Regions from separate parts of the Streptomyces sp. NPDC058632 genome, predicted to be linked through region 1. Evidence: riboswitches for the same ligand, from Rfam matches in the RefSeq annotation. Region 1 holds a riboswitch; each other region holds the start of a gene.
The links. Region 1 has a riboswitch for cobalamin ahead of ACFWVE_RS17885 (ribonucleoside-diphosphate reductase subunit alpha). Riboswitches for the same ligand answer to the same signal wherever they lie in the genome.
Positions count from the first base shown of each region.

Region 2: it holds a riboswitch for cobalamin, as region 1 does, so the genes downstream of both, ACFWVE_RS11710 (hypothetical protein) here and ACFWVE_RS17885 (ribonucleoside-diphosphate reductase subunit alpha) in region 1, are expected to answer to the same signal.
Region 3: it holds a riboswitch for cobalamin, as region 1 does, so the genes downstream of both, ACFWVE_RS26265 (cobalamin biosynthesis protein) here and ACFWVE_RS17885 (ribonucleoside-diphosphate reductase subunit alpha) in region 1, are expected to answer to the same signal.

Region 1 covers NZ_JBHXQZ010000042.1:3,035-9,978, forward strand. Annotated here, with positions in the region: gene ACFWVE_RS17870 (GlxA family transcriptional regulator) at 1-850, opposite strand, end outside; gene ACFWVE_RS17875 (hypothetical protein) at 944-1,153, shown strand; gene ACFWVE_RS17880 (ribonucleotide-diphosphate reductase subunit beta) at 1,195-2,223, opposite strand; gene ACFWVE_RS17885 (ribonucleoside-diphosphate reductase subunit alpha) at 2,223-4,622, opposite strand; cobalamin riboswitch at 4,747-4,917, opposite strand; gene ACFWVE_RS17890 (hypothetical protein) at 4,977-5,276, opposite strand; gene mctP (monocarboxylate uptake permease MctP) at 5,372-6,944, opposite strand, start outside.
Region 2 covers NZ_JBHXQZ010000023.1:52,416-59,359, forward strand. Annotated here, with positions in the region: gene ACFWVE_RS11700 (ATP-grasp domain-containing protein) at 1-44, opposite strand, end outside; gene ACFWVE_RS11705 (cysteine synthase family protein) at 41-1,063, opposite strand; gene ACFWVE_RS11710 (hypothetical protein) at 1,060-2,046, opposite strand; cobalamin riboswitch at 2,166-2,368, opposite strand; gene ACFWVE_RS11715 (ferric reductase-like transmembrane domain-containing protein) at 2,712-3,698, shown strand; cobalamin riboswitch at 3,816-3,945, shown strand; gene ACFWVE_RS11720 ((2Fe-2S) ferredoxin domain-containing protein) at 4,074-4,415, shown strand; gene ACFWVE_RS11725 ((2Fe-2S)-binding protein) at 4,478-5,176, shown strand; gene ACFWVE_RS11730 (TauD/TfdA dioxygenase family protein) at 5,576-6,514, shown strand; gene ACFWVE_RS11735 (M12 family metallopeptidase) at 6,825-6,944, opposite strand, start outside.
Region 3 covers NZ_JBHXQZ010000080.1:4,397-11,340, reverse strand. Annotated here, with positions in the region: gene ACFWVE_RS26275 (anion permease) at 1-875, shown strand, start outside; gene ACFWVE_RS26270 (hypothetical protein) at 909-1,130, shown strand; cobalamin riboswitch at 1,253-1,415, shown strand; gene ACFWVE_RS26265 (cobalamin biosynthesis protein) at 1,537-2,520, shown strand; gene ACFWVE_RS26260 (cobyric acid synthase) at 2,517-4,052, shown strand; gene cobN (cobaltochelatase subunit CobN) at 4,049-6,944, shown strand, end outside.

The DNA.
Region 1 (6,944 bases):
CGACCGCGTCCACCGTCTCGTCGGTCCCCTCCAGCAGGCGCTGGGCGAGCAGCACGCGCTGGCGCAGGATCCAGCGGTACGGGGTGGTGCCGGTCTCCTGCTGGAAGCGGCGGGCGAAGGTGCGCGGGGACATGAGGGCGCGGGCCGCGAGCTGCTCGACGGTGACCTCCTCGTCGAGATGCCGCTCCATCCACACCAGCACCTCGGACACGGTGTCGCCGCCGGGCAGCGGCAGCGGACGCTCGATGTACTGGGCCTGGCCCCCGTCGCGGTGCGGAGGCACCACCATGCGCCGGGCGATCCGGTTGGCGACCTCGGGGCCCTGCTCCTTGCGCACGAGATGCAGACAGGCGTCGATCCCGGCGGCGGTGCCCGCGGAGGTGATCACGGGGTCCTCGTCGACGTAGAGCACATCCGGTTCGACGGTCAGATGGGGATACTTCCTGGTCAGCGCGTCCGCGTGCCGCCAGTGGGCGGCGGCGCGCCGGCCGTCGAGGAGACCGGCGGCGGCGAGCACGAACACGCCGGAGCAGACGCTGAGCACTCTGGCCCCCCGGTCCACGCCCCGGCGCAGCGCGTCCAGCAGCTCGGGCGGGAAGTCCCGCGTCTCGTAGCACGAACCGGCGGGCACGGCGATGAGGTCCGCCGCCTCCAGCCGGTCCAGGCCGTGCTCGACCTGGATCGTGAAGCCCGTGTTGCTGCGCAGCGAGGGGCCTTCGGCGGAGGCGACCGCGAAGTCGTAGACGGGCAGGCCGTCGTCGCTGCGGTCGATACCGAAGACCTCACAGACGACGCCGAGTTCGAAGGGGTTCACGCTGTCGAGCAGGACAGCGGCGACATTGCGGAGCATGACCCCAGTGTGCCCTGTCGCTGGCAGTAAATCGAGGGTGCGCGGCAGTCCTGCCACTGTTGGTAAGGAGTGTCCGGCACGACAGTGGTGTCCATGGAAACGACACAGGTGGAAGCACTGATCGGAATGCTGACCGTTCTCGGACTGCTCGTCCTGATGGTCCTCCCCGCCGCCATCGGCATCGCGCACGACCGGAGGATCGACCGGCAGCTGAAGCAGGCCGGGACCGGCCGCGCCGCCGCCGAGCGGCACCACGTCCCCGCACGGAGTGCCACCCCGTACCGCACCGCACGCGCGGTGTGAGGCGTGAGGCGTGAGGCGGGGCGGCACCCGGGCCCGCGGCCCTAGAAGTCCTCGTCCAGGTCGACCGTGCCCTCCACGGCGACCTGGTACGCGGACGGACGCCGTTCGAAGAAGTTCGTCAGCTCCTGGACCCCCTGGAGCTCCATGAACGCGAACGGATTGTCCGAGCCGTACACCGGCGCGAAGCCCAGGCGGGTCAGCCGCTGGTCGGCCACGCACTCCAGGTACTGCCGCATCGACTCGGTGTTCATGCCCGGCAGCCCGTCACCGCACAGATCCTGCCCGAACTGCAGCTCCGCCTCGACCGCTTCGCGCAACATGTCCGTCACCTGCTGCCGGAGCTCGTCGTCGAACAGGTCCGGCTCCTCCTTGCGGACGGTGTCGACCACGTCGAAGGCGAAGGACATGTGCATCGTCTCGTCCCGGAACACCCAGTTGGTGCCGGTCGCCAGACCGTGCAGCAGGCCCCGGCTGCGGAACCAGTACACGTAGGCGAACGCCCCGTAGAAGAACAGGCCCTCGATGCACGCGGCGAAGCAGATCAGGTTGAGCAGGAAGCGGCGGCGGTCGGCCCGCGTCTCCAGCCGGTCCAGCTTCTCCACCGAGTCCATCCACCGGAAGCAGAACTCGGCCTTCTCCCGGATGGACGGAATGTTCTCCACCGCCGCGAAGGCGGCCGTCCGGTCCCGGGGGTCGGGCAGATAGGTGTCCAGCAGTGTCAGGTAGAACTGGACGTGCACCGCCTCCTCGAAGAGCTGCCGTGACAGATACAGCCGGGCCTCGGGGGAGTTGATGTGCTTGTAGAGGGTGAGCACGAGGTTGTTGGCCACGATCGAGTCGCCGGTGGCGAAGAACGCCACCAGGCGGCCGATCAGGTGCTGTTCGGCGGGGCTCAGTTTCGCGAGGTCGGCGACGTCCGAGTGGAGGTCGACCTCCTCCACGGTCCAGGTGTTCTTGATCGAGTCCCGGTAGCGCTCGTAGAAGTCGGGGTAGCGCATGGGGCGCAGGGTGAGCTCGAAGCCCGGGTCGAGAAGGTTCCGGGTTCGGGCGGTGTCCGTGGTGCTGGTCATTACTGGCAGGCCTCGCAGGACTCGGGGTTCTCAAGGGAGCAGGCGACGGCCTCGGGGCCGGCGGCCGGCTGACGGGCGGGGACGGGAGGGGGAACGGGCGCGGTGGTGGCGGTGGTCTGCGCCCGGGCCGCGCGGGCGATGCGGGTCGCCGGGCGCGAGCGCAGGTAGTACGTGGTCTTCAGGCCCCGCTTCCAGGCGTAGGCGTACATCGAGGAGAGCTTGCCGATGGTCGGCGTCTCCATGAACAGGTTCAGCGACTGCGACTGGTCCAGGAACGGTGTGCGGTCGGCGGCCATGTCGATCAGACCGCGCTGCGGGATCTCCCACGCGGTCCGGTACAGCCCGCGCACCTCCTCGGGGATCCAGGTGACGTCCTGCACCGAGCCACCGGCCTCGCGCAGCGCCTCACGGGTCCGCGCGTCCCACTCGCCCAGCCGCTTCAGATCGTTCACCAGATACGAGTTGACCTGGAGGAACTCACCGGACAGCGTCTCGCGCTTGAACAGGTTGGACACCTGCGGCTCGATGCACTCGTACACACCGGCGATGGACGCGATGGTGGCGGTCGGCGCGACCGCCAGCAGCAGCGCGTTGCGCAGGCCGACGGACGCGATGCGCTCGCGCAGCGCCGACCACCGCTCGGGCCAGGCGAGTTCGGTGTCGTAGTGGTCGGGATGCAGCACGCCCCGGGCGGTCCGTGTGTGCTCCCAGGCAGGCAGGGCGCCGTCGCGTTCGGCCAGGTCGGCGGAGGCCTCGTACGCGGCGAGCATGATCCGCTCCGCGATCCGGGTGGAGAGCCGCCGGGCGCGGGGCGAGTCGAAGGGCAGGCGCAGGGCGAAGAAGACGTCCTGGAGGCCCATCACGCCCAGCCCCACCGGGCGCCAGCGCGCGTTGGAGCGGCCCGCCTGCTCGGTCGGGTAGAAGTTGATGTCCACGACCCGGTCGAGGAAGGTGACGGCCGTGCGCACGGTCTCGTCCAGCCGCACCCAGTCCAGGTCACCGGCGTCCCGGTCGACGAGCGCGCCGAGGTTGACCGAGCCCAGGTTGCAGACCGCGGTCTCCCCGTCGCTGGTGACCTCGAGGATCTCCGTGCACAGGTTGGACGAGTGGACGACGTGGCCGGGCTCGGCGGTCTGGTTGGCGGTGCGGTTGGCGGCGTCCTTGAAGGTCATCCAGCCGTTGCCGGTCTGGGCGAGGGTCCGCATCATGCGCCCGTACAGCTCCCGGGCGGGGATCGTCCTGCGTGCCAGGCCCGCGTCCTCGGCGGCCCGGTAGGCCGTGTCGAACTCCTCGCCCCACAGGTCGACCAGGTCCGGGACGTCGGACGGGGAGAACAGCGACCACCGCGCGTCGGCGTTCACCCGGCGCATGAACTCGTCCGGCACCCAGTGCGCGAGGTTCAGGTTGTGCGTACGGCGGGCGTCCTCACCGGTGTTGTCGCGCAGCTCCAGGAACTCCTCGATGTCGGAGTGCCAGGTCTCCAGGTAGACCGCCGCCGCGCCCTTGCGACGGCCGCCCTGGTTCACGGCGGCGACCGAGGCGTCCAGGGTCTTGAGGAACGGGACGATGCCGTTGGAGTGCCCGTTGGTGCCGCGGATCAGTGAACCCCGTGAGCGGACGCGGGAGTAGGCCAGGCCGATGCCGCCGGCGTGCTTGGAGAGGCGGGCCACCTGGTGGTAGCGGTCGTAGAGGGAGTCCAGCTCGTCCTTCGGGGAGTCGAGGAGGTAGCAGGACGACATCTGGGGGTGCCGGGTACCGGAGTTGAACAGGGTGGGGGAGGAGGGAAGGTACTCCAGGCGGCTCATCAGGCCGTACAGTGCGGCGACTTCGTCCACCGGCCGGACCTCCGTGCTCCCGGCGTCCTTCGCGAGGCCGGCGGCGACCCGCAGCAGGAAGTGCTGCGGCGTCTCGACGACCTTGCGGGTCACCGGATGCCGCAGCAGATAACGGCTGTGCAGGGTGCGCAGCCCGAAGTAGCCGAAGCGGTCGTCGGCCTGCGGGTCGATCAGCGCGTCGAGCCGGTCCGCGTGCCCCAGGACGAACGCGGCGGTCCGGTCCGCGACGAGGCCCTCGCGGTGCCCGGTCGCGATCGACGACGTGAACGACGTGACCCCCTGCGAGGCGGCCTCGGCGCGGATGCCGAGGGTCAGCAGCCGGGCGGCGAGCCGGGAGTAGACGGGATCCTCGGAGATGAGCCCGGCCGCCGCCTCGGTGGCCAGCTCGTGCAGCTCGGTCTCGTCCGCGCGCGCGGACCGGCCGCGCAGTGCGGCGGCGGCGACCCGGCCGGGGTCGGCGTCGGGGAGGTCTGCGGTCAGCCCGGTCAGGGTCCGCAGCAGCGCGGCACCGGGGCCGTCGCTCACGTCGGCCGCTGAAGCAGGATCGGCTGGCGCGATGGTCACGTGGGGCTCTCCCTCGCTCGGCGCGGGGCCTCGGCGAGGGCAGGGGGCAGCACACGGGCACGCGTACGCGCCGCGCGTCCACCGGCCCATTCCGCGAGGCCCGGACGTCGGGCACCCGGACCGGACGGCCGGGTGCACTGTCGGCAGGTCCTCGGACTCAAGCCCGTGCGGGCACGCGGGAAACGCGGACACGCACAAGTACACCGTTGCGGGACAGTTCCGGATTCGCACCGGATTCCCCTGCGGCGACAGCGAGCATGAGCATACATCTTGTGCCGGACACTGTAGGCAGTCCCATATCTTGTGTCGTAGGGAGTACTGCGGTGCCGGACCGGATGGTGTCAGAGCGTCAGCTCACAGGCGGGCGGCACGATCCGTACGCCTCCCTCCGTGGCCCGCGCCCGGTACGAACGTCGCCCCGCCCGGCACACTCCCCGCGCCGCCCGCCTCCGCCGCCCCGGGACGCGCCCCGGAGCCCTCCACGGCGACCAGTACCCCGGCGGCCGCGGCCCGCTCGGCGACGTTCCTGAACCCACCGAGGTACGCGTCGCTCTCCCCGAGGCCGAGCAGCCCGTCGCGCAAACAGGCCTGCGCGGTGATCCCACCGAGCTCCTCGAACTCGTACGGCTCCACCGGCCGGGGGGCGACGTCCATGGGCCGGGTGTGCCCCACGGGTACGACCACGGGCCGCCGGATCTCTCCGGCGGCCCGTTGCCCGTTGCCGTCCCCGCGTGCCGTGTCGGCCCCTGTCAGCGCTTTCCGTCGACGGCCACGTCGGCTGCTTCGGCCGCGTCCAGCGGCAACTCGGTGCTGACCTCCGGGTCGCCCGCGTCCGCCGTGTAGTCCTGCGGCCGGGTCTCGTCGATGCCCTCGGGAGCCTTGACCGCCCTCAGGACGAAGGTCAGGGCGATCGTGACCAGGGCGTTGATCACGAAGGCGGTGAGTCCGATGTAGCCGATCTCGCCGATGCCCGGGATCTCCTGCGACGAACCGCCGAAGTGCTTCTGCGTCGGCGAGGCCACCCCGTACGCCGCGACCGTGCCGTAGACCATGCCGACCGCCCAGCCCGCGAGCAGCGCCCAGCGGTGGAACCAGCGGGTGAACAGGCCGCCCACCAGGGCGGGGAAGGTCTGCAGGATCCAGATGCCGCCAAGGAGCTGGAAGTTGATGGCGACGGTCTTGTCCATGGTGAGGACGAAGGCCAGCGCCCCCACCTTCACGAGCAGCGAGACCACCTTGGAGACCTTGGTCTCCTGCGCCGGCGTCGCGTCCGGTTTGATGAAGTCCCTGTAGATGTTGCGGGTGAACAGGTTCGCGGCCGCGATCGACATGATCGCCGCCGGCACCAGCGCCCCGATGCCGATGGCCGCGAAGGCCACGCCGGCGAACCAGGCCGGGAACATGTTCTCGAACAACTGCGGGATCGCCAGCTGCCCGTTGCTGACATCGACCCCGGCCGCGATCGCCATGAAGCCGAGCAGCGCCAGCAGGCCCAGCATCAGCGAGTACAGCGGCAGGATCGTGGTGTTGCGGCGGATCACCTCACGGCTGCGCGAGGACAGCGTCGCGGTGATCGAGTGCGGGTACATGAACAGCGCGAGCGCCGAGCCCAACGCCAGCGTGGCGTACGTCCACTGGCCCGCCTCGGCCGGCACCAGCGCACCGCGCGGCGCGCCGGTGGCCGGGTTGGTCTCGCTGTACGCCTCGCTCGCCCTGGCGAAGATGTCGTCGAAGCCGCCCAGCTTGATCGGGATGTAGATGATCGCCACCGCGATCACGAGGTAGATCAGTGTGTCCTTCACGAACGCGATCAGCGCCGGGGCCCGCAGACCCGACGAGTACGTGTACGCCGCCAGCACACCGAAGGCGATCAGCAGCGGCAGGTCCTTGACGAACCAGTTGGTGTCCTCGCCGCCGCCGACGCCCATCACGTCCAGTACGGCCTGGATACCGACCAGCTGGAGGGCGATGTACGGCATGGTCGCCAGGATGCCGGTGAGTGCCACCGCCAGCGACAGCCCCTTCGAGCCGAACCGGCCGCGCACGAAGTCGGAGGTCGTCACATAGCCGTGCTTGTGCGACACCGACCACAGCCGGGGCAGGAAGGTGAAGATCAGCGGGTAGACGAGGATGGTGTACGGCACGGCGAAGAAGCCCGCCGCGCCCGCCGCGTAGATCGCCGCCGGTACGGCCACGAAGGTGTACGCGGTGTACAGGTCGCCGCCCAGCAGGAACCAGGTGACCCAGGTGCCGAACGACCGTCCGCCCAGACCCCATTCGTCGAGGCTGTGCTCGTTCGCGGCCCTGCGCCAGCGGGCGGCC
Region 2 (6,944 bases), on a different contig from region 1:
TGTCCGAGACCGAAGGTCAGTGACTCCAGGCAGACCACGGTCATACGGCCCGCTCCTTCCAGCGTGCCGGGCAGGCGGTGCGCTGCCACGTCATCCTCGACCAGGGCATGGTCATCTCCTCCGGGGCGCGGACCTCCGCGGGTTTCAGCGCGGCGGGGTCCTGGGCCTCCCTGTGCCGGGCGAAGACGCGCTCGACGTAACGGTGTCCGGTGTCGGCGCCGACGACCAGGTGCAGCCGGTCGGGATGGCGGCGGGCCTCGTACATCGCGGCCAGGTAACCGGCGCCGGTGGACAGTCCGGCGAAGACCGCGTGCTCGCGCAGCAGGGCGACCGTGCCGGACATCGCGTGGGTGAAGTCCAGCCAGTGCACGGTGTCGTAGAGGTGGTGGCGGACGTTGTCGAAGACGATGGACGACCCGATGCCGGCGATGATCGCTTCGGGGTCGTGGTGGTCCTGGCTGCCGAAGGTGACGCTGCCGAAGGGCTGGACGCCCACCAGCCGCACAAAGGGGTCCATGACCCGCAGACGTTCCACGATACCGCCCGTCGATGCCCCCGACCCCACCCCGCCGACCACGGTCAGTGCGGTGCCCGGAAACGCTGCCGCGATCCGGTCGGCGACCTCGTGGTAGCCGAGGTAGTGGACGTCGTCGTGGTACTGGCGCATCCAGTGGCAGTCGGGACGCCCGGCGAGCATCTCGCGCACCCGGCGCACCCGGAGCTCCTGGTCGAGTCCGAGATTCCGCGAGGGCCGGACCTGTTCGACGGTGGCGCCGAGAACCTCCAGCTGGGCGAGTGTGGTGGCGTCGACGGTGGTGGACGCGATGATGTGACACCGCATGCCGTACCGGTGGCAGGCCAGCGCCAGTGCGTAGGCGTAGATGCCGCTGGAGCTGTCGATCAGGGTCTGTCCCGGTCGGACCGTGCCCCTCTCGAGCAGATGACGCACGGCGGTGAGCGCCGAGTAGATCTTCATGGACTCGAACCGGAGCAGGACCACTCCGTCGGTGAGTCGCACCAGGTCCGGAACCTTCAGGGCGTCGGCGATGTGGGGGTGGATCACCCGTAGCCTCCTTGGGCGAATGAGCACTGGTGGCCGAGCGAGTGGAAGAACGCGGACAGTTCGGACTTGACGTCGGGGTCCAGGCGCCGGGTGAAGAGGTAGCCGATCAGACAGCCGGTGTGCGCGACGAAGATCCCGTCGGCGCCGAACCGCTCGCGGCGGGCGAGGAGGCTGCCGAAAGCCGCCTTGGGCAGCACCTCCTGGGACAACGTGGCGCTGACGGTCGCGGCACGGGCGACGGCGGCCGAGTCGCCTGAGGCGAAGCCCTTGAGGAGATCGGTCAGACACCGCTCGTACTCCTCCCCGCGCCGCCGGTAGTGCTCGAGCAGCCGTCCGGTGACGGCATGGGTGTCCACGGTGCCGGGCTCGGTGACGAAGGCGGTGTGGAAGCCGACGTCCGTGCCCAGCCTCCTCACCACCCGGTGCCGGCCGCTGAGGTGCAGCGCGAACTCGTCGAGGAAGACGCTGTCGGTGCGTTCGATCGCCGCCAGGATCCCGAGCACCACGTCCATGTCACAGGACAGAGAGAAGATGTGGAAAAGGCAGCGCAGGGTGGCCACGATGTCCGCGGTCGAACTGGCCATTCCCACGCCCACCCGCAGATCGGAGTGCGCGCTCCACTCGCCCGGCGGCAGGGTGAGGCCGTAGTGCTCCAGGAAGAGCCGGGTCGCGGCCACCGCCTTCTCGCCGAGCGGTGGTGGCTGCGGCGGACCGGCCGCAGTCCCCGGGGTGAAGTACACCCAGGAATGGCGGTTCACGGGAAAGGACACCACCGCGATGTCCGGATCGGCGCCTGCCCGCAACGGCCCCTGGTACAGCTCGCCCAGGGTGCCGTGGCAGACACCGGACAGGGTGCCGCGCTCCGGCGGCCCCTGTCCCTTTCGGTCGCGTGCGGCCGGGGCCGGCACGACCCGTTCCGGCCCACTGGGCGAAGAGGCGGCCGTGAACCGGCACAGCCGATGAGCGCTCGCTGGGTCACGCACGCGTTCTCCTCCGTCCCGAGTCCTGTACACCGCAAGGGAAGGAGGCGCGGTCACACGCAAGCCCTACGACCGTCCGTACCGCCGACCCAGCCCACGAGGTCACCGTGCACAGCCCGCGCATGACGCACGGGCGCAGCGGCAGGTCTTCGGACTCGTGGGCGCGCCCGCCGGACATCCGCGGACACCTACCGGCCGTCGCTTCCCAGGCCCTGGCACGGGCCCAGTGTCGTTTGACGGCGTTCGTTCCCACTCACCGCTGCGGGACAGTCCCGGATTCCCACCGGGTTCCCTCTTGCGTCGCGCCACCGGACGTCCAGGCGGACGGGCGGCGCGAACCGGCTGCGTGGATCAGCGTAGAGGCGCCGGTGCCCCGGCGACAGTGGGGGATCGGCGGTTGTCCTGAATGAGAGTGGTGCGACAGCCGGGGCGGGGAAGCCCGGCGGCCGCGCGCGGGCTGTGCGGCGACGGCGGATCCGCAGTACCCACTGGACCCGGTGGGAAGTCGGGAACGGCGGCCGCAGCGGATCGGTGAGCTGCCGGCCCTCGTCATCGCTCCGGGCTCTGGCTGGATCGGGTATCGGTGACTTGTCGTCCCCTCAGCCAGACTGGTTGCCCCACGACACACGTGCACCATCCCTGCGGTGCCAGCGCCCGGGAGGCCCTTGATGCTGTCAGACGCGAGTCCGGACGAAGACGGGACAGCCTCCCGGCCGGGACGAGAACGCCCGCCCGCCGACCGTGTCGCCCTGCGGGGCGATCTGCGCTCGGCTCTGCCCGACGCCACCGCGGCGGTGGTGGTCACGGTGGCCGTGTTCGTGTTCCTGTACGCGCGCGTGGACTCGGGCGATTCCGACACGGTCGCGGTCATGCCGTTCATGGCCGATCCCGGTACCTACTGGATGTATCTGCTCAGCCAGGCGTTCGGGTGGTCGGGCCTGCTGTGGGCGTGGGGCACGGTGATGCTCGGACTGCTGCTGTCGGGGCCGCGTCCCGCCCGGCTGCCGGTCTCCCGACGGGTACTGGAACGCTGGCACCGCACCACGAGCCTGACCACGATGGCCCTGATGCTCGCGCACGCGCTGATGTTCGCGGCGGAACTCGTCCGCTACGAGGCGGATTCGGGCTGGGCCGAGCGGCTGTGGGCGGGCTTCGCGGACAGCTTCGTGCCGGGCTGGTACGACTCCGGGACCGGCAGGGTCGCCATCCCGCTCGGTCAGGGCGCCCTGTATCTGGCGATCCCCCTGGGCCTGTTGTTCTACGTCCGGCACCGCATCGGAGCGAACGCCTGGCGACGGCTGCACCGGTTCGTCATCGTCGTGTACGTGCTGAGCGTGTGGCACACGCTGCTGTACGGGACCAACGTCTGGTACGGGGAGTGGCCGCGCACCGTGCTCTGGCTGCTGCAACTGCCGGTCGCGGTGCTCCTGTTGCTCCGGTTGCTGCGGCCGGCCCGCAGGGCCGGGCGGCTGGGCGCGCCCGGGGGACGTACGGGTGTGACCTGGCCGGCCTGGGCGGCGCGGGCGGGTGGACGGCTCGCGGCCGGGGCGGTCGTCGTCGGGCTCCTCGCCGTCGTGGTGTCCGGCCGCGACGGAGGACGGGACCGTCCGGCCGAGCCGCCCGCGACGGCACCGCACGTCCAGGAGGCGGAATGACGTTCCCGTCCGCGTACGCCCTGTCCGCCCGGCCGGTCACCTCCGGGCGGGGGCAGAGGCCACCGTGGTGCGAGGGCCCGCGCAATGGAATGATGGCCGGCGACAGGGCGACGGCGGAACGAGGAAGCCGGTGTGAATCCGGCGCGGTCCCGCCACTGTGATCGGCGAGCGAGCCCCGCACACGACCACTGCCCGCACCAGGGTGGGAAGGCGCGGAGCGAGCATCGACCCGGGAGCCAGGAGACTCACACGGTCGCCTCCTCGACGCATCCCCGGGGCGGATCTCCCCGGAGAGAGGAACGATGCCGCATGCCCGCCGACGCGCGCCCGGCCGAAACGACGTCCGTCGACGTCGCGACCTCGGAGCCCGCCCCAGTGCCCTGCCGGGTGGTCGTGTGCAGGGACTGCTGCTGTGGCAGCCCGAAAGTGATCGGTGTCGACCACGCGGCGCAGACAGCGCGCCTGCGCGCGGAGGTACCTGTGCGGGTGTCCGCGTGCCTGGACGTGTGCGACCAGGCCAACGTCATCGTCGTCCAGCCCTCCGCGGCGGGCCGGGCTGCCGGCGCCCGGCCCGTCTGGCTCGGACTGGTCAACGACCCGGACGCCACCGAGGACATCGCCGCCTGGGCACGTGCCGGCGGACCCGGCGTAGTGCCCCGACCGGACATCCTCGACCTGTACGCCATCACGCCACCGCGGCGGCGTACGGCTTCCTGAGACCGCGCCCACCCACTCATCGATCCGCGTCGGTACATCCGCCGGAAAGGAGGCGCCCCGACATGACCGAACATGCTCGGGCGTCCGCCGGGGCCGTCGCTGCGGCGCTCCGGGACGTGGCGGCCCTCGGAGGTTTCTTCGTCATGCACGTCGGTGGCCGGGACGAGGGCTGGCATCCGCTCGACCACTCCTATGCGAAGGGCTTCACCGACCTGGCCGAGGCCGTGGCGCACCGGCACCACACCCGCGAACCGCGGACCGGTGTGTCCATCGCCCACCTCGGACACGCGGCACGCCTGTGGTCCCCCGCCCTCGCTTGCGCGCTGCTGCACGGGATCGTCCTGGACCTGACGGAGTTGCAGCGTGCCGACGACGGGCCGGCCCTCCGCCTGCCCCGCCCCGCCGGCTGGTACACCGAGCGGTTGCCCGAACCCGCTCTCGCCCTGAACGAGCAGGTGATGGGCCATCTGCGGGGGCTCGCGGCCGGACTCCGCGTCAGGATCGCTCCGCGCCTGCTGGACGGGAACGCCGCCTCCGCACTCGTCGGGGCGGCCCACGCCCTGTTGGGGGCCCGCCCCGGACTGCGCGAACCGCTCACCGGCCTCACGGCCGGGTTGCTGGGTACCGGACGACTTGCGGGTACGGGAATGATCACCGGACCGGATCTCACGTTCCGACGCCGCAGTTGCTGCCTCTACTACCGTGCGCCGAACGGCTCGAAGTGCGGTGACTGCTGCCTGGCCGGCCGGGACGGACCGTGACAGGACCGGCTCCGGCGGCCGGCCGCACTGCTGCGCCGGGAGGTTCGGGTGACGCCCGGCCTCCACGCGTCCGCCGCCGCCCCCCTGTGACCCCCGTTGACAGAGGAGGGCGGAGATCCCACAATCAGTGCCGTGACCACACACCGGTTCAACACGATGACGGGGCCTCTGCGCGTCCCGGACCGAATCGGTTGTGAACGCTCCGGTCGATAACCGGCTGCCTTCGAGCCGCAGGCTCGACGCACCCCGACCCTGAATCCGGACCGCGCCTCCGTCTTCCCGGCGGACGCTCCGGACACCCTTGCGCCCGGCCGTCCCGGCAGCTTTCGGCCCGCCCGCACCCCTGCCTCCCGCGGACGCCGGACACCGTGGCGAAGCAGACACGAGAAGGAGCACTTCATGACCGTCACGCATGCTGATCCGGCCGTAGGCCTGCGCGAAGCGCGCATCCCGCAGGACGGGATGCACGAGGGGCGGCGCACGCTGCGCCGACTGCCCGAAGGGTGGGAGGAACGCCCCTACGAACGGTTCGACGTCGTCCCGCAGGCACGCACGATCGGCGCCGAGATCAAGGGCGTCGACCTCTCACGCCCGCTCGACCCCGCGCTTCGCGAAGAACTCAACCGGGCTCTGCTGGAGTGGAAGGTGCTGTTCTTCCGCGCCCAGCACCTCACCTCCGACCAGCAGCGCGCCTTCGCGGGCCACTGGGGCGAACTGGAGACGAACCCGCTGCTCGCCACCGGTTCCACCGAGGACGTCGTCCGCTTCGACAAGCGGGACTCGGCCACCCCGACCTACGAGAACGTCTGGCACGCCGACGTCACCTTCCGGGAGCGGCCCGCGCTCGGCGCCGTCCTCCAGGTGCGCGAGGTGCCCCCGTTCGGCGGGGACACCATGTGGGCGGACATGGCGGCCGCCTACGACAACCTTCCCCAGGAGGTGAAGGACCGTATCGAGGGGGCCCGGGCCGTGCACGACTTCATCCCCGGCTTCGCCAGGTTCTACGGGCCCGAGCGGCTGATCCCCCATCAGGACCGGTTCCCGCCCGTGGAACACCCGGTCGTGCGCACCCACCCCGAGACCGGGCGGCGCATGCTGTTCGTGAACACCTCCTTCACCACCCACATCACCGGGATGGCCCGTGACGAGAGCGACCGCCTGCTGCGGTACCTCTTCCAGCAGGCGCACGTCCCGGAGTTCCAGGTGCGCTTTCGCTGGCAGCCGGGGGACATCGCCTTCTGGGACAACCGCGCCACCCAGCACTACGCCGTCAACGACTACGGCCGTGAGCGCCGTGTCGCCGAGCGCGTCGCCATCGCCGGCGACCGCCCCTGCTGAGCGCCCCTGCCGGCCGCCGTCCACCGTTCCCCGCGAAGGCATGGCCGGTCCCGTGGGGCCGGGGGGTGGCGTGGGCCGGGGGGGGGTGACCCCCCCCCCCCGGGGGCCCGCCCCCCCCCCCCCCCCCGCCCCCCCGCCCGGGGGGGGGGGGGCCGCGGGGCGGCCCCCGGCGCGCCGGCGCCGGCCGCGTGGGGGGGGGGGTGGGGGGGGGCGCGGGGGCGCGCCCCCCCCCCCGCCCGGCCCCCCCCCCCCGACCGCTCCCCCGGCGCCGGACAGTGGTCGTGGCGTCCGTCGCGGCGGCCCGGTGCTGCTACCAGCACATGACCGCCGTCTCGCCCGAACCCCGTGCGGAGTACAGGCGGATCCGGACGAAGTAGCGGCGGCCCTTGACGAGCCGGACCGCGAGCGTCGCGTTGCGCGGGGTTCCTCC
Region 3 (6,944 bases), on a different contig from region 1:
TGCACGGCGACGTCCTGGTCACCAAGGTGCTGATCCCCGCGATCGCCGCACCGCTGGTCGCCGGCCTGGCCGCGATGTTCGCCACCCGGCTGACCTATCGCCTGGGCCGCAAGGCTGCCGGCAGCAAGTCCTCCGAGAAGGGGTACCGGGCCGGACAGATCGCCTCCGCCGGTCTGGTCTCCCTGGCCCACGGCACCAACGACGCCCAGAAGACGATGGGCATCATCACCCTGGCCCTGGTCGCCGGCGGCACCCTCGCCCCGGACTCCGACCCCCCGCTGTGGGTCATCCTCTCCGCGGGCGTGGCCATCGCGCTGGGCACCTACCTCGGCGGCTGGCGCATCATCCGCACCATGGGCAAGGGCCTGACCGACCTCCAGCCGCAGCAGGGCTTCGCCGCCCAGACCAGCGCCGCGACGGTCATCCTGGCCTCCTCCCACCTCGGTTTCTCCCTGTCCACCACGCACTCCGTCTCCGGTTCGGTGATGGGTGCGGGCCTGGGCCGCAAGGGCGGCGTGGTCCGCTGGTCGACGGCCACCCGGATGTTCGTCGCCTGGGGTCTGACGCTGCCGGCGGCGGCCCTGGTCGCGGCGATCGCCGAGTGGGTCTGCGGCTTCGGCAGCTGGGGCACCGCCCTCGTCGCCGTCTTCCTGATCGGCTCCAGCGCCGCGATCTGGAAGGTCTCCCGGCGCGAGGTCATCGACCACACCAACGTGAACGGCACCGACGACACCGACGGGGAGCAGGGCGGCGTCGTGACCGCGGCCATGGCCGCGGTGGCCACCCCGCCGGCGGGCCACGTGAGCGACGAACTCTCGGCCGCCGTCCCGGCCCCCACCGACCCGACGGCCCCTCCGGCCAAAACCACGGTCTGACCCCACAGCAGGACGCGAAGGAAGAAGAGCACCATGGAGATCGACTGGGCCGCCCTCGGTTCCGTCTTCGGCGTCAGCCTCGTGGTCACCGTGGCCCTGGTGGCCCTGTTCACCCTGGGCATCACCGGCCTGTCCCGTCGTGAACGGGCTGCCGCCCGGGGCGAGTCCGCGGGCCTCGCGGTCACCGGCGCCTACGCCTGCTTCGCGGCCTGCGTGGCGGCGGTGGCGTACGGGATCTACCTGATCATGGCCTGACGGTCCGTCCGGCGGGCGGTGCGGGGCGCGTTGCCTCCGTACCGCCCGTTCGCCGTGCCCGTACCCCTCCGGCATTCACCCTTCGAAACCTCCTGTGGGCCTCGGCACACTTCAGCCCCGCAGGTCAACGGCAAGTTGACGGTTCTTCCGGACCATGGTGAACTGCCGGAGCCAATACGGGCGGCAGGAGAGGAAGCCGGTGCGATTCCGGCGCGGTCCCGCCACTGTCACCGGGGTGAACCACCCCGGGAGCCAGGAACTCTCGCCGCCGGTCTCGTCGAACCAGGGCGTGGACACCCTGAGTGAGGACATATCGCCATGCCCGGCTGCCTGTTCAGGTCGACCAGCGACGCCCCGCCCCCGCTCGGGGCGGCCACCCCCACCGGATCCCCCACCGGCTGAACCCGTGGGTGCCGATCGCGCGTTCGCGTACGGCGCCGCTGCCGGCCTCCTCGGCGACCTGCTCCTCGGCGATCCCCGCCGAGGGCATCCGGTCGCCGCCTTCGGGCGGGCCGCGGCTGCCGTGGAGCACATGCTGTGGCGGGACGACCGGGGCCGCGGCGCGCTGCACACCGCCGTCTGCGTCGGCGGGGCCGTCGCTCTGGGAAGCCTGGCCGCCCGCTGCGTACGCTCCTCCCCCGCCGCCTCCATCGCCCTGACCGGCGCGGCCACCTGGGCCGTCGTCGGAGGAACGTCGCTGGCCCGGGAGGCCCGCGCCATCGGGCGCGCCCTGGCGTCCGGGGACGTGACGGCGGCGCGGGCGCGGCTGCCGCACCTGTGCGGGCGGGACCCGCAGGCACTGGACGCCGACGGAATCGCCCGCGCGGTCGTGGAGTCCGTCGCCGAGAACACCTCCGACGCCGTGGTGGGCGCCCTGGTGTGGGGTGCCGTCGCCGGTGTGCCGGGGCTGCTCGGGTTCCGGGCCGTCAACACCCTGGACGCCATGGTCGGCCACAAGTCCCCCCGCCACCTGCGGTACGGCTGGGCCTCCGCGCGCCTCGACGACGTCGCCGGGTGGCCCGGGGCACGGCTGACCGCCGTCCTCGCCTCGGCCGCCGGGCCGGACCCGCGGGGTGCCGTGCGGGCCTGGCGCGCGGATGCCGCCAGGCATCCGAGTCCCAACGCCGGGCCCGTGGAGGCGTCCTTCGCGGGTGCGCTCGGCGTGCGGCTCGGCGGGACTCTGTCCTACGCCGGGCGGGTCGAGCACCGGCCCGTCCTCAACGACGGTGGCCGTGCCGTGACCGTGGCGGACATCGACCGCGCGGTACGGCTCTCGCGCCGCGTCGGCTGGCTGGCGCTCGGTGCCGGCGCCGTCGCGCGGCCCGTGGTACGAGCGGTGATCCGGTCGGTGGTGCGGACGGCGCACCGTGGGAAGGGATGTACGTCATGAGTGGTGGGGGCCTGCTGGTCGCCGGTACGACGTCGGACGCCGGCAAGAGCGTGGTGACCGCCGGGATCTGCCGGTGGCTGGTGCGGCAGGGCGTCAGGGTCGCGCCGTTCAAGGCGCAGAACATGTCGCTGAACTCGTTCGTGACGCGGGAGGGCGCCGAGATCGGCCGGGCGCAGGCCATGCAGGCCCAGGCCTGCCGGGTGGAACCGCACGCGCTGATGAACCCGGTGCTGCTCAAGCCCGGCGGGGAGCGGAGCAGCCAGGTCGTCCTGCTGGGCCGGGCGGTCGGTGAGCTGAGCGCGCGCGGCTACCACGGCGGGCGGCAACAGCAGCTTCTGGGCACGGTGCTGGACTGTCTCGCGCAGTTGCGGGGCACGTATGACGCGGTGATCTGTGAAGGGGCAGGCAGTCCGGCCGAGATCAATCTGCGGCGCACCGACATCGTCAACATGGGGATCGCCAGGAACGCCGGGCTCCCCGTCCTCGTCGTCGGCGACATCGACCGCGGCGGTGTCTTCGCCTCCTTCTTCGGTACCGTCGCGCTGCTGTCCCCCGAGGACCAGGAACTGGTCGCCGGGTTCCTGGTGAACAAGTTCCGGGGCGATGTCTCGCTCCTCGAGCCGGGCCTGGACATGCTGCACGGTCTGACCGGGCGGCGCACGTACGGCGTGCTGCCCTTCCGTCACGGGCTCGGCATCGACGAGGAGGACGGACTGGCCGTGTCCCTGCGGGGTGCCGTGCGGGAGTCCGCGGTCGCCGCGCCGGTCGGCGAGGACGTGCTGCGGGTCGCCGTGTGCGCGGTCCCGCTGATGTCCAACTTCACGGACGTGGACGCGCTGGCCGCCGAACCGGGCGTCGTGGTCCGCTTCGTGGACCGGCCCGAGGAACTGGCCGACGCCGACCTCGTGGTGGTACCGGGCACGCGCGGCACCGTACGGGCGCTTCAGTGGCTGCGGGAGCGCGGGCTCGCACACGCGCTGACGCGGCGGGCGGCCGAGGGGCGGCCCGTGCTCGGGATCTGCGGCGGCTTCCAGATACTCGGCGAGCACATCGAGGACGACGTGGAGAGCCGCGCCGGCCGGGTCGACGGGCTCGGCATCCTGCCCGTACGGGTCCGGTTCGCGCGGGAGAAGACGCTCGCGCGGCCCGTCGGGGAGGCCCTCGGGGAGCCCGTCGAGGGCTACGAGATCCATCACGGGGTCGCCGACGTACGGGGAGGGACGGCGTTCATCTCCGATGACGGCGGACACGGCCTGGACGGCTGCCGGGTCGGGCAGACCTGGGGCACGCACTGGCACGGCTCGCTGGAGTCGGACGGTTTCCGCCGGGCCTTCCTGCGCGAGGTGGCCGCCGCCGCGGGGCGCCGTTTCGTGCCGGCCCCCGACACCTCGTTCGCCGCGCTGCGCGAGGAGCAGCTCGACCGGCTCGGCGACCTGATCGAACAGCACGCGGACACGGACGCGCTCTGGCGGCTCATCGAGTCGGGCGCGCCGCAAGGACTGCCTTTCATTCCACCGGGAGCGCCCGCATGAGCACAGTGTTGTTGTTGTCGACCGCCGACACCGATCTGCTGGCGGCCCGCGCCGCCGCCGGCGTCTCCTACCGGATCGGCAACCCGACCCGCGTGGACGTGACGGCCGAGCTGCCCGCGCTGCTGGACGGCGCGGACCTCGCCGTCGTACGGCTGCTGGGCGGCAAGCGCGCCTGGGAGGACGGGCTCGCGGCGCTCAGGGCGTCCGGGATCCCGACGGTGCTGCTCGGCGGGGAGGCCGTGCCGGACGCGGAGCTGATGGCCGAGTCGTCGGTGCCCGCCGGTGTCGTGGCGGAGGCGCTGAAGTACCTCGTGGAGGGCGGCCCGGACAACCTGACCGAACTGGCCCGGTTCCTGTCGGACACCGTGCTGCTCACCGGCGAGGGGTTCGAACAGCCGCGGAAGATGCCGGAGTACGGCGTCCACGGCGCCCGCGCCGTACGGGAGGGCCGCCCGACCGTCGGCGTGCTCTTCTACCGGGCCCATGAACTGAGCGGCAACACCGCCTTCGTGGACACCCTGTGCGACGCGATCGAGGCGCACGGCGCCAACGCCCTGCCGGTGTACTGCGGTTCGCTGCGCGGCGCCGACCCCGGGCTGTACGAGACCCTCGGGCGGGCGGACACACTGGTCGCCACGGTGCTCGCGGCCGGCGGCACGCACGCCTCGCGGGCGTCGGCGGGCGGCGACGAGGAGGCCTGGGACATCGGTGCCCTCGCCGACCTGAACGTGCCGGTGCTGCAAGGGCTGTGCCTGACCTCCTCGCGGGCCGCCTGGGAGGCGTCGGACGCCGCCCTCTCCCCCATGGACGCGGCGATGCAGGTCGCCATCCCGGAGTTCGACGGCCGCCTGGTCACCGTCCCCTTCTCCTTCAAGGAGCAGGGCCCCGAGGACGTCCCGGTCTACGTCGCCGACCCCGAGCGGGCCTCACGCGTCGCCGGGATCGCCGTACGGCACGCGGCGCTGAAGCACAAGGCGAACGCCGAGAAGAAGCTCGCGCTGGTCTTCACCGCGTACCCGACCAAGCACTCGCGCGTCGGCAACGCGGTCGGCCTGGACACCCCCGCCTCGGCGGTCCGGGTGCTGGACGCGCTGCGGGACGCCGGGTACGCGCTCACCGACTACCCCTCCGGCGGTGACGAGCTGATCCACCGGCTCATCGCGGCGGGCGGCCACGACGTCGAGTGGCTGACGGAGGACCAGCTGGCGGCCGCGCCCGCGCGGGTGCCGCTCGCGGACTACCGGGCGTGGTTCCGGACGCTGGACCCGGCGCTGCGGGACGCGATGACCGAGGCGTGGGGCGAACCGCCGGGCTCGCTGTACGTGGACGGCGACGACATCGTGCTGGCCTCCCTCCGGTTCGGGAACGTCGTGGTGATGATCCAGCCTCCGCGCGGCTTCGGCGAGAACCCCATCGCGATCTACCACGACCCCGACATGCCTCCGTCGCACCACTACCTGGCCGCCTACCGCTGGCTGGAGAACAGTTTCGGCGCCGACGCGATCGTGCACATGGGCAAGCACGGCACGATGGAGTGGCTGCCCGGCAAGGGCCTCGGGCTGAGCGCGGGCTGCGCTCCGGACGCCGTCCTCGGCGACCTCCCGCTGATCTACCCCTTCATCGTCAACGACCCCGGTGAGGGCACCCAGGCCAAGCGGCGCGGGCACGCGACGGTGGTCGATCACCTCGTCCCGCCGATGGCGCGTGCCGACACCTACGGCGACCTGGCGAAACTGGAGCAGCTCCTCGACGAGTACGCGCTGGTCTCCGACCTGGACCCGGAGAAGGCTCCGGCGGTACGGGCGCAGATCTGGACCCTGGTCAAGGCCGCCGAGCTCCACCACGACCTGCATGTGGACGACCAGCCGGACGACGACGACTTCGACTCGTTCGTCATGCACATCGACGGCTATCTGTGCGAGATCAAGGACGTGCAGATCCGCGACGGACTGCACGTTCTCGGCGGCGGCCCGGTCGGCGAGCCGCGCGTCAACCTGGTGCTCGCCGTACTGCGCGCCTCCCAGGTGTGGGGCGGGCAGGCGAACGCGCTGCCGGGCCTTCGGGCCTCGCTCGCCGAGCACTTCGGGCTGGTGGAGAAGGAGTTGCTGGCCGAACCCGGCGCCCCGGTGAAGGTACCGGTGGAGCTGACGGGACTGGTGGACGGCCCGGCCCGCTCGGCCGCCGACGCGGTCGACCTGCTGGAGCAGCTGTGCCGGCGGATCGCGGAGGGCATGGAGGAGCGCGGCTGGGCGGTCGAGAAGAGCGCGCCGCTGGTGCGCGAGGTGCTGGGTGCCGAACTCCCGGACGCGGTGGCGGTGGTGGAGTTCGCCTGCACCGAGGTCGTGCCCCGGCTGGCCCGGACGACGGACGAGATCGGGCACATCCTGCGGGCGCTGGACGGCGGTTACGTCCCGGCGGGCCCGTCGGGTTCACCGACGCGCGGGCTGGTCAACGTGCTCCCGACCGGCCGGAACTTCTACTCCGTCGACCCCAAGGCGATTCCGTCCCGGCTGAGCTGGGAGGTCGGGCAGTCGCTGGCGGACTCCCTGGTCCAGCGGTATCTGCAGGACACGGGCGAGTACCCGAAGTCGGTCGGCCTGACGGTGTGGGGCACGTCCGCGATGCGCACCCAGGGCGACGACATCGCCGAGATCCTGGCGCTGCTGGGCTGCCGTCCGGTGTGGGACGACGCGTCGCGCCGGGTGACCGGCTTCGAGGTGGTCCCCCTCGAAGAGCTGGGCCGGCCGCGCATCGACGTCACGGTGCGCATCTCGGGCTTCTTCCGGGACGCGTTCCCGCACGTCGTGGGACTGATCGACGACGCGGTACGCGCGGTGGCGGAACTGGACGAGCCCGCCGAGCAGAACTACGTCCGCGCCCACGCCGACGCGG